2 regions of the Gilvibacter sp. CC01 genome follow, and region 1 is predicted to be linked to the other one. Evidence: riboswitches for the same ligand, from Rfam matches in the RefSeq annotation. Region 1 holds a riboswitch; the other holds the start of a gene.
What was found. A riboswitch is a leader RNA that binds a small molecule or an ion and turns the genes downstream of it on or off. The one in region 1 is predicted to bind S-adenosylmethionine.

Region 1 (5,258 bases):
ACAATGCAGAGGCACCTAAGGTTTTTGAACAGCTCAAGCAAAGTCTGTTGCAAAACTTTCCCGATTTGGCCTGCATTGAGAGTGCCAAAACTGCTATTGTTGATTTTGTTAACTCCAACCCATTAGGCAGTGTAGAGGCTGCATTGAAGGATAAAGCCAATGAGGTAGTAGCCGAGTATACCGCAATAGTGTCATTAATAAACAATGCGAAAGCGCAAATATCGTCCTGGAATATTGAATCGGTCTTTGAAATATTGGGCCTTGTACAGTCCTTGCAAGGAAAGCTAAAGGATATTGAGCAAACATTCATGAATTTTCAAAGCATTTTGGACACGCTACAGCAATTAAAAGATAAAGCTGCAGCGCTTTACATGGATGCGGAAAACTGTTATGGTAGCCTAAGCGATGCCGTGAATGCCATTGGCCGCATGACTGGCTTGTTGAAGAATCAAAGTGATCGTTATAAGGACAATTTGGATTTGGGAGATGAGATTTTAAAATTCACCTTGAATGATCTGCCTAGTGAGGGATTTATTAGACTCAAAGGTGCCGGCCCACGTGAAGCAGGTGATAACCTGGAAATAACCCTTCTCCTGCTATTACCAAAATCAGACACCCCAGAGAATGCGGCAGCGACGGTTGCTTACGACCCGCGTAGACTGGAAGCATGGGATTTACAGATGGAGATCATTGGTCTTAGATCTGAAACCTCTGTAGGGATCATTATGGCCGAGCCATTGAACGCTGAAAAATTGCATGGAGCACTGCCCGACGACCGTCGTTTCTTATATGCGCCTTCTGCGTCGCTTTTACTCAAGATTGGGTCTAGAAAACACCGTTGGTACAATGATTTTGTTGACCTCGGTTTGGGAATAGCGGTTTCCACTCCTGACTTTAATACAGACGGGACTCCTGAGTTTGGAGTGGGAGGTATGCTAACGGTCTTTAAAGACATACTTAGTGTAGGATATAGTTATAATGTTACTCTTGATGTTCCTTATTGGCACTTTGGTATAAACTTGCCGTTCAATTTGCCAGGGATTCCGCTCAATGCGCCCAAATAAAAAACAACACTTTTCTTTTTTATAAAACAAAGGAGTGATTATATTTGCATCCGCTAAAGGAGAAATGGCAGAGTGGTCGAATGCGGCAGTCTTGAAAACTGTTGAGGGTCACACCTCCGGGGGTTCGAATCCCTCTTTCTCCGCTACTGAAAACCGTAATTACTTTATTTATAAGTTTTTACGGTTTTTTATTTCCGTATTTAGTCAGTTATCAGTCAGCTATTGGTTAAATATACAGTTTTTTATTATTCCAGTACTTGCTAAACAATTACCATAATACAATACTGCCGTCAATTTAATACTTGTTTTTAATAATAGCATTTAACAAAGGTTTACTGCCAATTTTTCTTTTGTATTACTGCGCATTAAAACAATACTTTCCTATACATTGATAAAGCACATAAGGAAGTACCCTAACTACTAATAACTCTCTATTAAAAAAAACTCCAATAAAAAACCTAAAAATTCCAACCATATTACCCAAAAACTCATCCCCACTATTGAATTTAAAGTCGTTTTCCTTTTAGGGGGTGCCATCATAAAATAGGTATATTGACCGAAAGCGATAAGAAAGAAACACTAAAAAATCTGCAATTAGTTTTTTTTAATGAATTAAATTCTATTTTTACTTAGTATTTCGAACCCTTTTATGGGTACCAACCGAGTGTAGACACCACGGTGGTCAAACAATACGGACGACAAGTCAAAATAAACGTCACTATTCCTATTGCTTTTTCGAGATACAAATAATGTTTGTTTAACTAAATTTTATTTGTATGAAAATTAAATCTATTTCACAGTTCAAAGAAGGATATGGTATATTCCCTTACATAGAACTATTCCCAACTGTTCAATCTGGAAATACATATGTTCAAATTCCGATTCACTTTGTCTGTGAAGAAGAAGAAGAAATTGATGTGAAAAAATACCCAGGTACTGAATTAATAATTAGTTCAAATGATTTTCAATCTTTAGATAGAAAAGAGTTAATAGAAATCTATGAAGAAGAACTAAAAGCGTTAACCCAATGGATAATTGATCGAGCTAAAGAAAACTGGAAAAAAGAATTCACTGCCTATCTTGTTTTAAAAAGAGATAAAAGTTACTTCTTTACTTATGTTGGTGAATATGAACTACAAAATAGTATTCCTTCTGGAGGATGGCTACATGACCAACAGCACAATTTACTAGCCTATAATAGAGACCACTACCTTGATGAATTGAACGACAATGATGATCCAAATTTATGTGTTGATTATTGGCCTTACTAATTTTAAAAAAAAACAATAAGACAACTAAAATCATAAAAAAGTCAGTTGCTCCATTTTCAGCAGTTGTTACAATAAGTTTGGAAGAAGGATATTCAGGTAAGAAAATATCAAAACAAGTTGTTATTACATGTATCCAAGAATATCAAGTTAAACTCATTGATGATCAGCTATTTTTTATCAGCTAAAATAACAGAATGTGAAATTGTAATTTTTAAGCTTAATGAAGTTTATGCGACAGAACCAAACCACCATTACAAAAGATATAGATATTAATTAAATAAAATCATATGAATTTAAATAAGATACAAGAGTCAATAGATGACACTAATACTAAAACAATTGAATACAATGCCAATACCTTCATAGTAGCAAACCATGAAGAGAATGGCAAAAACCTCTTCATAAACATTAACAATACAAACGGGAACACGATTCTCGACTTTTCAAAAGCATATGACTACATAGTGCTCTGTTACGACACTATTGGAGAACTAAAGAGCAGACACTATGCTATTAAAAGTAAGGGGAGTTTTATGATACAGACACCCTATAATAGCATACATCTAGTTCTACTCGATACAATTAGCAATAAAAACAAATACAATGAATAATAAAAATCACCCCATGTGGGAACATATCAACGCCTCGCTTGAAGAAAAGGTGCAAATTTTGGCTCAAAACCCCTATCGCTTTATATTGGACTCAATGTATGGGCTTTTAGAAACAGTCGACAGGAAATATTAAAAGACTACCTTAAGCAAGCCATTGCTCTTGAAGATTTTGAGCTTTGTCAAAAAATAAAGGAGGTAAAAACTTTCATAGGATTTGTAAATAACCATGACACCAACATGGATTATGTCTTTATATTTGAAACTGAAGAAACCATGTGGGATGTTGCCGTTAGGTATTACTTAAAAAAAGAAGGTGACCTATTAAAGCTCTATACCACCAACGATACCAATGAGGAATATTTTGACTGTGATGAATCACTGAAAATAAACGATTACTTGAACAAAAAGGATGTTATTGAACTTCTTGAAGAATACTTTGATAAGGGACAAGCGTTTGGTGGGCTACCAAGGTTCAGGAAAGAGGGGTTATTGTATGAAAAGGAGTTTTATGCCATCATTGATAGTGTAAAAGAAAAAAGGGAGCAATATATTAAGAGAGCAAAAGAACTAAAAACACCCTTTATTGACTATCTTGAAAAAGTGAATCTTGAACCCATTCCAGATGGTAAAAATGAATACCAATGGTTAGCTAAATGCCCCTATTCCGAGGGTAAACATTACATAATGGTCTCTACAAAAAACGACACCTATGGATGTGGCTGGTGCAGAAAAAAAGGGAATCAAAAGGATTTGGAAGACTATTTGGAAACAAAAACAAACTAATTATGAAACTGCATCATTTAGAGGAAATACTGAGCAACAGGAAACCTACCCTTGAATGGATCCATGACTTTATGGAGAATCAAGAGTACGGTAAATATAGGTTTAAGTATTATTGTAAAGATGGTATCTGTCTCGGAGCTGATTTTGATTTTATATCAGAATGTATTGACCTGGTCGATGATGTCGATGAGTTCAATGCCATTGAAAAAAATAGGGTACCCTTGTTTTTGGGTTCAACACCCGAGCTTTTGCCAGGACAGTTATCAAATGAAGGTGTACAGCTTAAAATGCCCTTGATTGCCATCCTTAACAGGACCCTGGTAACGAACAAGACCCTTGGACTGGGATTCTATTCCATCAAACCGAAAAAAAGCAACGAAAGGGCCTATTTGAGAAGACGTGAACTTGTGTTTTTCAATAACCCAGATTATGAGGAAATCAATATCACGGGAAACATAAAAAAAGTACCCATCGATAATTTTAAGTCCGAAATCACCATTGGACTGGAAGAGGGCTATACCCAGAAAGAGATTGACAAATCCGAGGTGATTGGATATATACAGCAATTCCAGGACAACCTAATCGAAAAAGGGGATATTTACGTATCTGCAAAAGTAACGGCCTGTGATATCGTTATGTCTGGACAAGTAGAACCACACCTTACCATTTCCCTTAGCAACCATCCAAAATTTTCATTATCCAAAGATAAGTTCAAGGATATTGTGGAACAACTTGGAAGATATTTGATGGAAAGGTTCAAGCAAAACAGAATTGTGGTGATGCATTCTGATGAAACGGTCATGTTAGAAAAGGATGACCAAATAGATGGTAGGATTAAATCAAAATAACAGATATGTTGTTCAATTTCGGAAAACCAAAAAAACTGCCCCTTGAACTGATATGGGAGATGTTCATTAATGAAGAGGAGTGCGATGAATATGATAACATTGAATTTGATGACCCTTTAAAAAAGGAGTTTCACTCATCCTTTAAGAGCATTAAACATGAAAAATGATTTAATTATGATGAGCCAGAAGAAATTGAAATATCTTAATTACTTGCCAAAACCAATTCATATTGATGAGAGCCAATATGATTTGGTAGATGATGGTGAATTTTTTGAAAAAGATCATCGCATAACTCTAGTAATGGTTACACAGTTCGGTATTTTTCCCACAAAAGGACAATATAAGGACAAACCCAAGAAAGATGTTAGAGTACTTGAGGGATTAGAAAATCAGACTGTGACTTTTTTTTGGAAAACCTACTTAGGTAATACGGAATTAAAAGGTATTGTTATGATGTATGCTGATGAGCATCTTGTGGAAAAGTTGATTAAGGACCAGAGCATATTTGATGAATTATTTAAACAATACCCTTAATTAGATTATTTTTAAACTAATGGTAAAGATTCATTTAAATCACACATCAAAATAAATTTATATAAATACAACAAAATATTGTGTATTAATTACAAAAGTATTAGATTTTATTTTACACAAATTTTAGCGTCATGAATCGAATCAAAG
Region 2 (5,258 bases), 1.1 Mb from region 1:
GATAGAATCACTTCCTTGTAATTGACCGAGCATACTGTTCTTAGGCACCGCCTCTAACCGGACAAACATTTGTGCGCCAAAATCGTCAGCAAGGTCTCCGTCTAAGGTGGCAACATAGCGCAAAACCTCATCTTTATCACAGCAAGCGCGAATGCTGTCAAAGTGAGTATCCAAAGCAGGAAGATCATCTAAAAAGGCAGTTGTAGAGAGTCCTCTCAAGGGTTCTGGGATCAGGTTTTCTACAGCCACCTCATTGAACTCACAATGCAAGGCGAGCTCTCTGGCTAAAATTAAAAGTTTACGCGCCACATCGTTGCCACAAAGATCCTCTCGCGGATCTGGTTCGGTATAGCCTTTAGCTATAGCAGACTCCAAAACCTTGTGGAATGCAATTTGTTCTGCGCTGAAACGATTAAAAATATAACTCAAGGAACCCGAGAAAACACCTCGGATCTGGGTAATGTTCTCACCAGAAAGATGTAGTAATTTAATGGTATCTATTAGTGGCAAACCGGCACCAACATTGGTCTCGTACAAATAATCCTGTTGCCTTTTGGCCAGCCTTTCTCGCAAATTATCATAGAACTCCATACCGAGTGTATTGGCCACTTTATTACTGGACACCAAAGAGAATCCAGCTTCTATAAAAGGCAAATAATTCAACACGAAGCTAGGGCTTGCCGTATTGTCTACCATTACGGTATTGTATAATCCATGTCGATGCGCTCTTTCTATCAGCTGCGGAATTGTATAGGACTCACCTTGCTCCTGCTTGCGACTGCGCCAGTCTTTATCGAGGCCATCTTTATCGAATAGTACAGTACTTGAATTGGCCACGGCTACCACTGCGAGGTCAATTCTGCGTCGTCTTTTAAGCTTTTCTCGCTCGGCGATCAATTGGTCTATCAGTAATCCGCCTACTTGTCCATGACCAATGATAAACAGATGAATCTGCTTGTTTCTGATCTTATCCAGATCGATCTTGGAAGTAGGAATTAAAATATTATCGGGGGCTTTTACTAAGCTCATAACTATCGTTTTTTAAGGTGGTCCCGGCAAAGACCGATGCAATAAAACTGCCGAGTTGTTCTTGTTCGATCAGAAAAGCGTCGTGCCCTTGCTCGGAGATCAAACGGTGGTGATGCACTTGTACTCCCAAAGCTCTTGCAAGTGAAGCGGTTTGCTTAATATCTGTTTCGCTGTAGAGCAGGTCATCTTGAATTCCTATTAAATGCAACTCACCCTTAAAAGCGCGCAAGACCATTTCTATGCCGCGCTCATTGTTCGTACAATCGTGGGTGGTCAACAACCAATTCATAAACTTGTAGGCTTTTAGTGTAAAGCGATCCTTTAAAGAACACCCGTGGAAATGCAGCCAATCATAAACGGAAGCGGCAGCTTGTAGGCTGTCATCACTGCCAAATTTCACGATAAACGCATTTGGGTTTCGATAAAAGGTCATGGCGTGCACTCGGGCATCGAACAAAGGTTCCTTTGAATTGGAAAGGATCTTATCTTGGACCATACCTTGTGCTACTACCCATGGGCTGGCTTTCCAATGAGCCGCAACAGGAATGAGATGCTTGCACAAGTCGGGGCGCAAGGCAACGAGCTGCCAAGCCAAACACCCTCCTAAGGAGCCGCCAATTACTGCATAGAGATCCTTAAGACCTATCTCATCCAGCGCAGCTAATACCCAAGAAGCAACATTCTTTAAACGGAAGGCATAAGGATTGTCCAACAGTTGTCCGTCATATCCGTTTCCGGGTGAATTGATGGCTAGAACGGTAAACTTTTTAGTATCTATGGATTGATCGTCTCCTATGAGTCCATTCCACCATCCTTGAGGACCACAGACCGAAGAGTTTCCACTCAAAGCGTGTAACACAAGTACAACAGGTGCTGTGTGCAGCGCCGGGCCAAAAAGTTGATAACTGACAAAATCAAAAGGCGCATCCACTGCCGCAGCATGCCGTTTTATAGAAACTTTCTGTAAATCTTTCATAACGCTTTAGTAAAGCTCCGACAGCTTTTTACCGCCGGAGCTTAGCTAACATTAAACACTAATAATCCAAACACAATTAGTTTGTAGCAACAGGCTGTGGGCCATATACCTTAGCAAATGCCTGCTGCAGGTCGCCTATCAGATCGTCCACATTTTCCAAGCCTACTGAGAGGCGGATCAGATCTTGGGTTACCCCTGTGGATTGCTGCTCTGCTTCAGAAAGTTGTTGATGCGTTGTACTAGCCGGATGGATGATCAAAGACTTGGTATCTCCAATATTGGCTAATAAAGAGAATATTTGGGTTGCGTCTACGGCCTTTTTAGCAGCTTCATATCCGCCCTTTAACCCAAAGGTCACTATTCCGCTTTGACCTTCCGGCAGGTACTTTTGAGCCAGTGGATAATAATCGCTCTCTTGCAAACCAGGATAGTTCACCCAAGCCACTTCTTCTTGACTTTGAAGCCATTTGGCAAGCGCCAAAGCATTAGACGAATGCTTCTTGATTCTGATCTCCAAGGTCTCTAATCCTTGCAAGATCTGGAAAGCGTTGAAGGGACTCAAAGCAGCACCGAAATCGCGAAGCCCTTCAATGCGCAGTTTAGCAATAAAGGAAGCCTCCTTGAGCACTTCTGCATAAACCAAACCGTGATATCCGGGAGAGGGTTCTGTAAACTCTGGAAACTTGCCGTTGGTCCAATCAAAGGTACCGGCATCTACCACAACGCCACCTAAAGCGGTTCCGTTGCCGTTGATGTATTTGGTCAAAGAATGAATCACAATATTAGCACCGTGAGCAATAGGGTTTAACAAGTAGGGTGTAGCCACTGTATTGTCAACGATCAATGGAACTTTAGCAGCTCTGGCTTGATCTGCAATATTTTTAATATCCAATACATCCAGCTTCGGATTCCCTAGGGATTCAATAAAGATCGCTCGGGTATTATCTTGAACCGCAGCGGTGAAACTATCGAGCTCAGCAGGGTCTACAAAGGTTGTGGTGATCCCCAAGCGCGGTAAGGTAACGTTCAGCAAGTTGAAAGTCCCTCCGTAAAGACTGTTTGATGCTACAATGTGGTCACCAGCACGTAAAAGCGTTTGCAAGGTGGTGGCAATGGCCGCAGTGCCTGAGGCAGTGGTCACCGCAGCGATTCCACCTTCTAGAGCAGCGAGTCGCTGTTCTAGTATATCACAGGTCGGATTATTGATTCGGGTGTAGATGTAACCGGTCTCGCTCAGGTTGAACAAGTTGGCTGCATGGTCACTGTTGTCAAAAACGTAACTGGTAGATTGATAAATAGGCACGGCTCTGGTTCCGCCGTGATTGGTTGTGTCATGACCGGCATGCAAGGCTGCGGTCGCAAATTTTGAGGTACTCATTTTTCTTTCTTTTTGAGTTAAACTGAATTAATTCAAAAGTCAAATGCGCTTTAAAAAAGCGTACTTAAAGAAAAATGTTATAAAGAAATTGAACCCCATTCCTAGATCGGGAACTGGGTCTTGAGTTATCTATCCGGAGCGTCCGGTAGAATTTAGCACCTTCTTTGCACAAAGAGACAAAGGGTTGCTAAGGCTTCACAGGGTCTAATCCCTCCACCTTTCTTGATAACATTTCAATAAGTGTTTGAACTTTATGAGCACAAATATTGCGACACAAAATTGAAAAATCCAAAAAAAGCCCAAAATTTTTGAAAATTTTAGGCTTCTATATATGATTCAAGTTGTTGAGAATTTAATCCAATGGCCTGATTTTAATGTTTCTATACCACACCTTGTCACTGTGGTCTTGTAAGCCTATATGACCTGTTTGAGATTTACCAAATCCTTCCCAAGTAGCAAACTTGGAATCGGCTACCATCGCATCCCATTCTGGCCCGTGTACTGGGAAAGTATAGAGTTCCTTCCCATTGAAAGTCACCTTCCCTTGATTGGTTTTATGGTTGACTTCGAGCACACATAAATTCCATTCCCCAACAGGTTTGGTGTTGTCTTCTGGTGGAGCGATCATATCATAAAGGGCGGCCGCTGAATGCGTTCCGTCTCCGATTTTAGCATCAGGGTGAGCGGTATTATCCAATACTTGGATCTCTGGCCCAGTCTCATAGGCTTCATTGAATTTCGGGTCTTCAACTACAGCCCAAAAAATTCCACTGTTTCCGGCATCAGAAATCTTCCATTCCAAAGAGAGTTCAAAATTGGTATAGGTGTTTTTTGTGATGATATTCTTGCCGCCTTCTTCTCCTGGAGTGAATGCCATAGCACCGTCTTCAATAGTCCAATTGTCATAAACTGCGTCAGCACCATATCCTTTCCATTGATCGTAATTAGTTCCGTCAAAGAGGATTTCCCATTCAGATTCTGCTGGCGTTTCATCACCTGCTACTACTTCAGTTTCTGCCTCATTTTCTGTTTCTGCATCGGCAGTAGTCTGATTATTTTTGCATGCAATCATGGCTGTTGCAGCCATGAATAAAACTAACTTCTTCATATTGTTGAGTATTATAATCCTAGAATTTTCTTAAGTTTTTCTTTGTCAATCTCAGCCCCAGCAAAATCGTCAAAGCGTTTTGTGGTAGCCTCGATAATGTGATCGGCAATGAATTTGGCGCCTTCGCGCGCTCCTTGTTCTGGGCTTTTTATAACACACTCCCATTCCATCACAGCCCAAACATCACAGCCGTATTCGGTGAGTTTACTAAAAACAGTTTTATAGTCAATTTGCCCATCGCCCAAGGAACGATAGCGCCCTGCACGGTCTTTCCAATCGCCGTATCCGCCGTAGACTCCTTTTTTACCCGTAGGCTTGAATTCAGAATCCTTAACGTGGAAGGCCTTGATAAACTCGTGGTAGTGGTCTATGTAGGTAAGGTAATCGAGCTGCTGTAAAACAAAATGCGAAGGATCATACAGAATATTCACCGCCTCATGCTTACCAGTCGCTTCCAAAAAGCGCTCAAAGGTCACCCCGTCGTGCAGGTCCTCTCCCGGATGTATCTCATAACAAACGGCAACTCCGTTGTCTTTGAATTCATCTAAAAGTGGTAGCCAACGAGCGGCTAATTCTTTAAAGCCCATATCCACTAATCCAGTGGGAAGCTGCGGCCACGGATGCCACATATGCCACATCAAAGCACCACTAAAAGTAGCATGCGCCTTTAAACCTAAATGCTTACTTGCTCTAGCTGCAGAAAGCAACTGTTGGCGCGCCCATTCGGTACGCTTGGCCGGATTGTTTTTGCAGTCGTCCGGAGCAAA

Region 2: another riboswitch for S-adenosylmethionine. It lies ahead of AC0J2F_RS09940 (O-acetylhomoserine aminocarboxypropyltransferase/cysteine synthase family protein); the one in region 1 lies ahead of AC0J2F_RS02130 (hypothetical protein).

Annotation. Positions count from the first base shown of each region.
Region 1 is NZ_CM146909.1:446,919-452,176, reverse strand. Features, by position in the region: gene AC0J2F_RS02140 (hypothetical protein) at 1-1,064, shown strand, start outside; tRNA gene AC0J2F_RS02135 (tRNA-Ser) at 1,123-1,207, shown strand; SAM-I-IV-variant riboswitch at 1,692-1,785, shown strand; gene AC0J2F_RS02130 (hypothetical protein) at 1,841-2,335, shown strand; gene AC0J2F_RS02125 (hypothetical protein) at 3,184-3,729, shown strand; gene AC0J2F_RS02120 (hypothetical protein) at 3,732-4,577, shown strand; gene AC0J2F_RS02115 (hypothetical protein) at 4,734-5,111, shown strand; gene AC0J2F_RS02110 (helix-turn-helix transcriptional regulator) at 5,243-5,258, shown strand, end outside.
Region 2 is NZ_CM146909.1:2,117,790-2,123,047, reverse strand. Features, by position in the region: gene AC0J2F_RS09950 (homoserine dehydrogenase family protein) at 1-1,029, opposite strand, end outside; gene AC0J2F_RS09945 (alpha/beta fold hydrolase) at 1,004-2,005, opposite strand; gene AC0J2F_RS09940 (O-acetylhomoserine aminocarboxypropyltransferase/cysteine synthase family protein) at 2,082-3,383, opposite strand; SAM riboswitch class I at 3,506-3,615, opposite strand; gene AC0J2F_RS09935 (3-keto-disaccharide hydrolase) at 3,736-4,491, opposite strand; gene AC0J2F_RS09930 (sugar phosphate isomerase/epimerase family protein) at 4,503-5,258, opposite strand, start outside.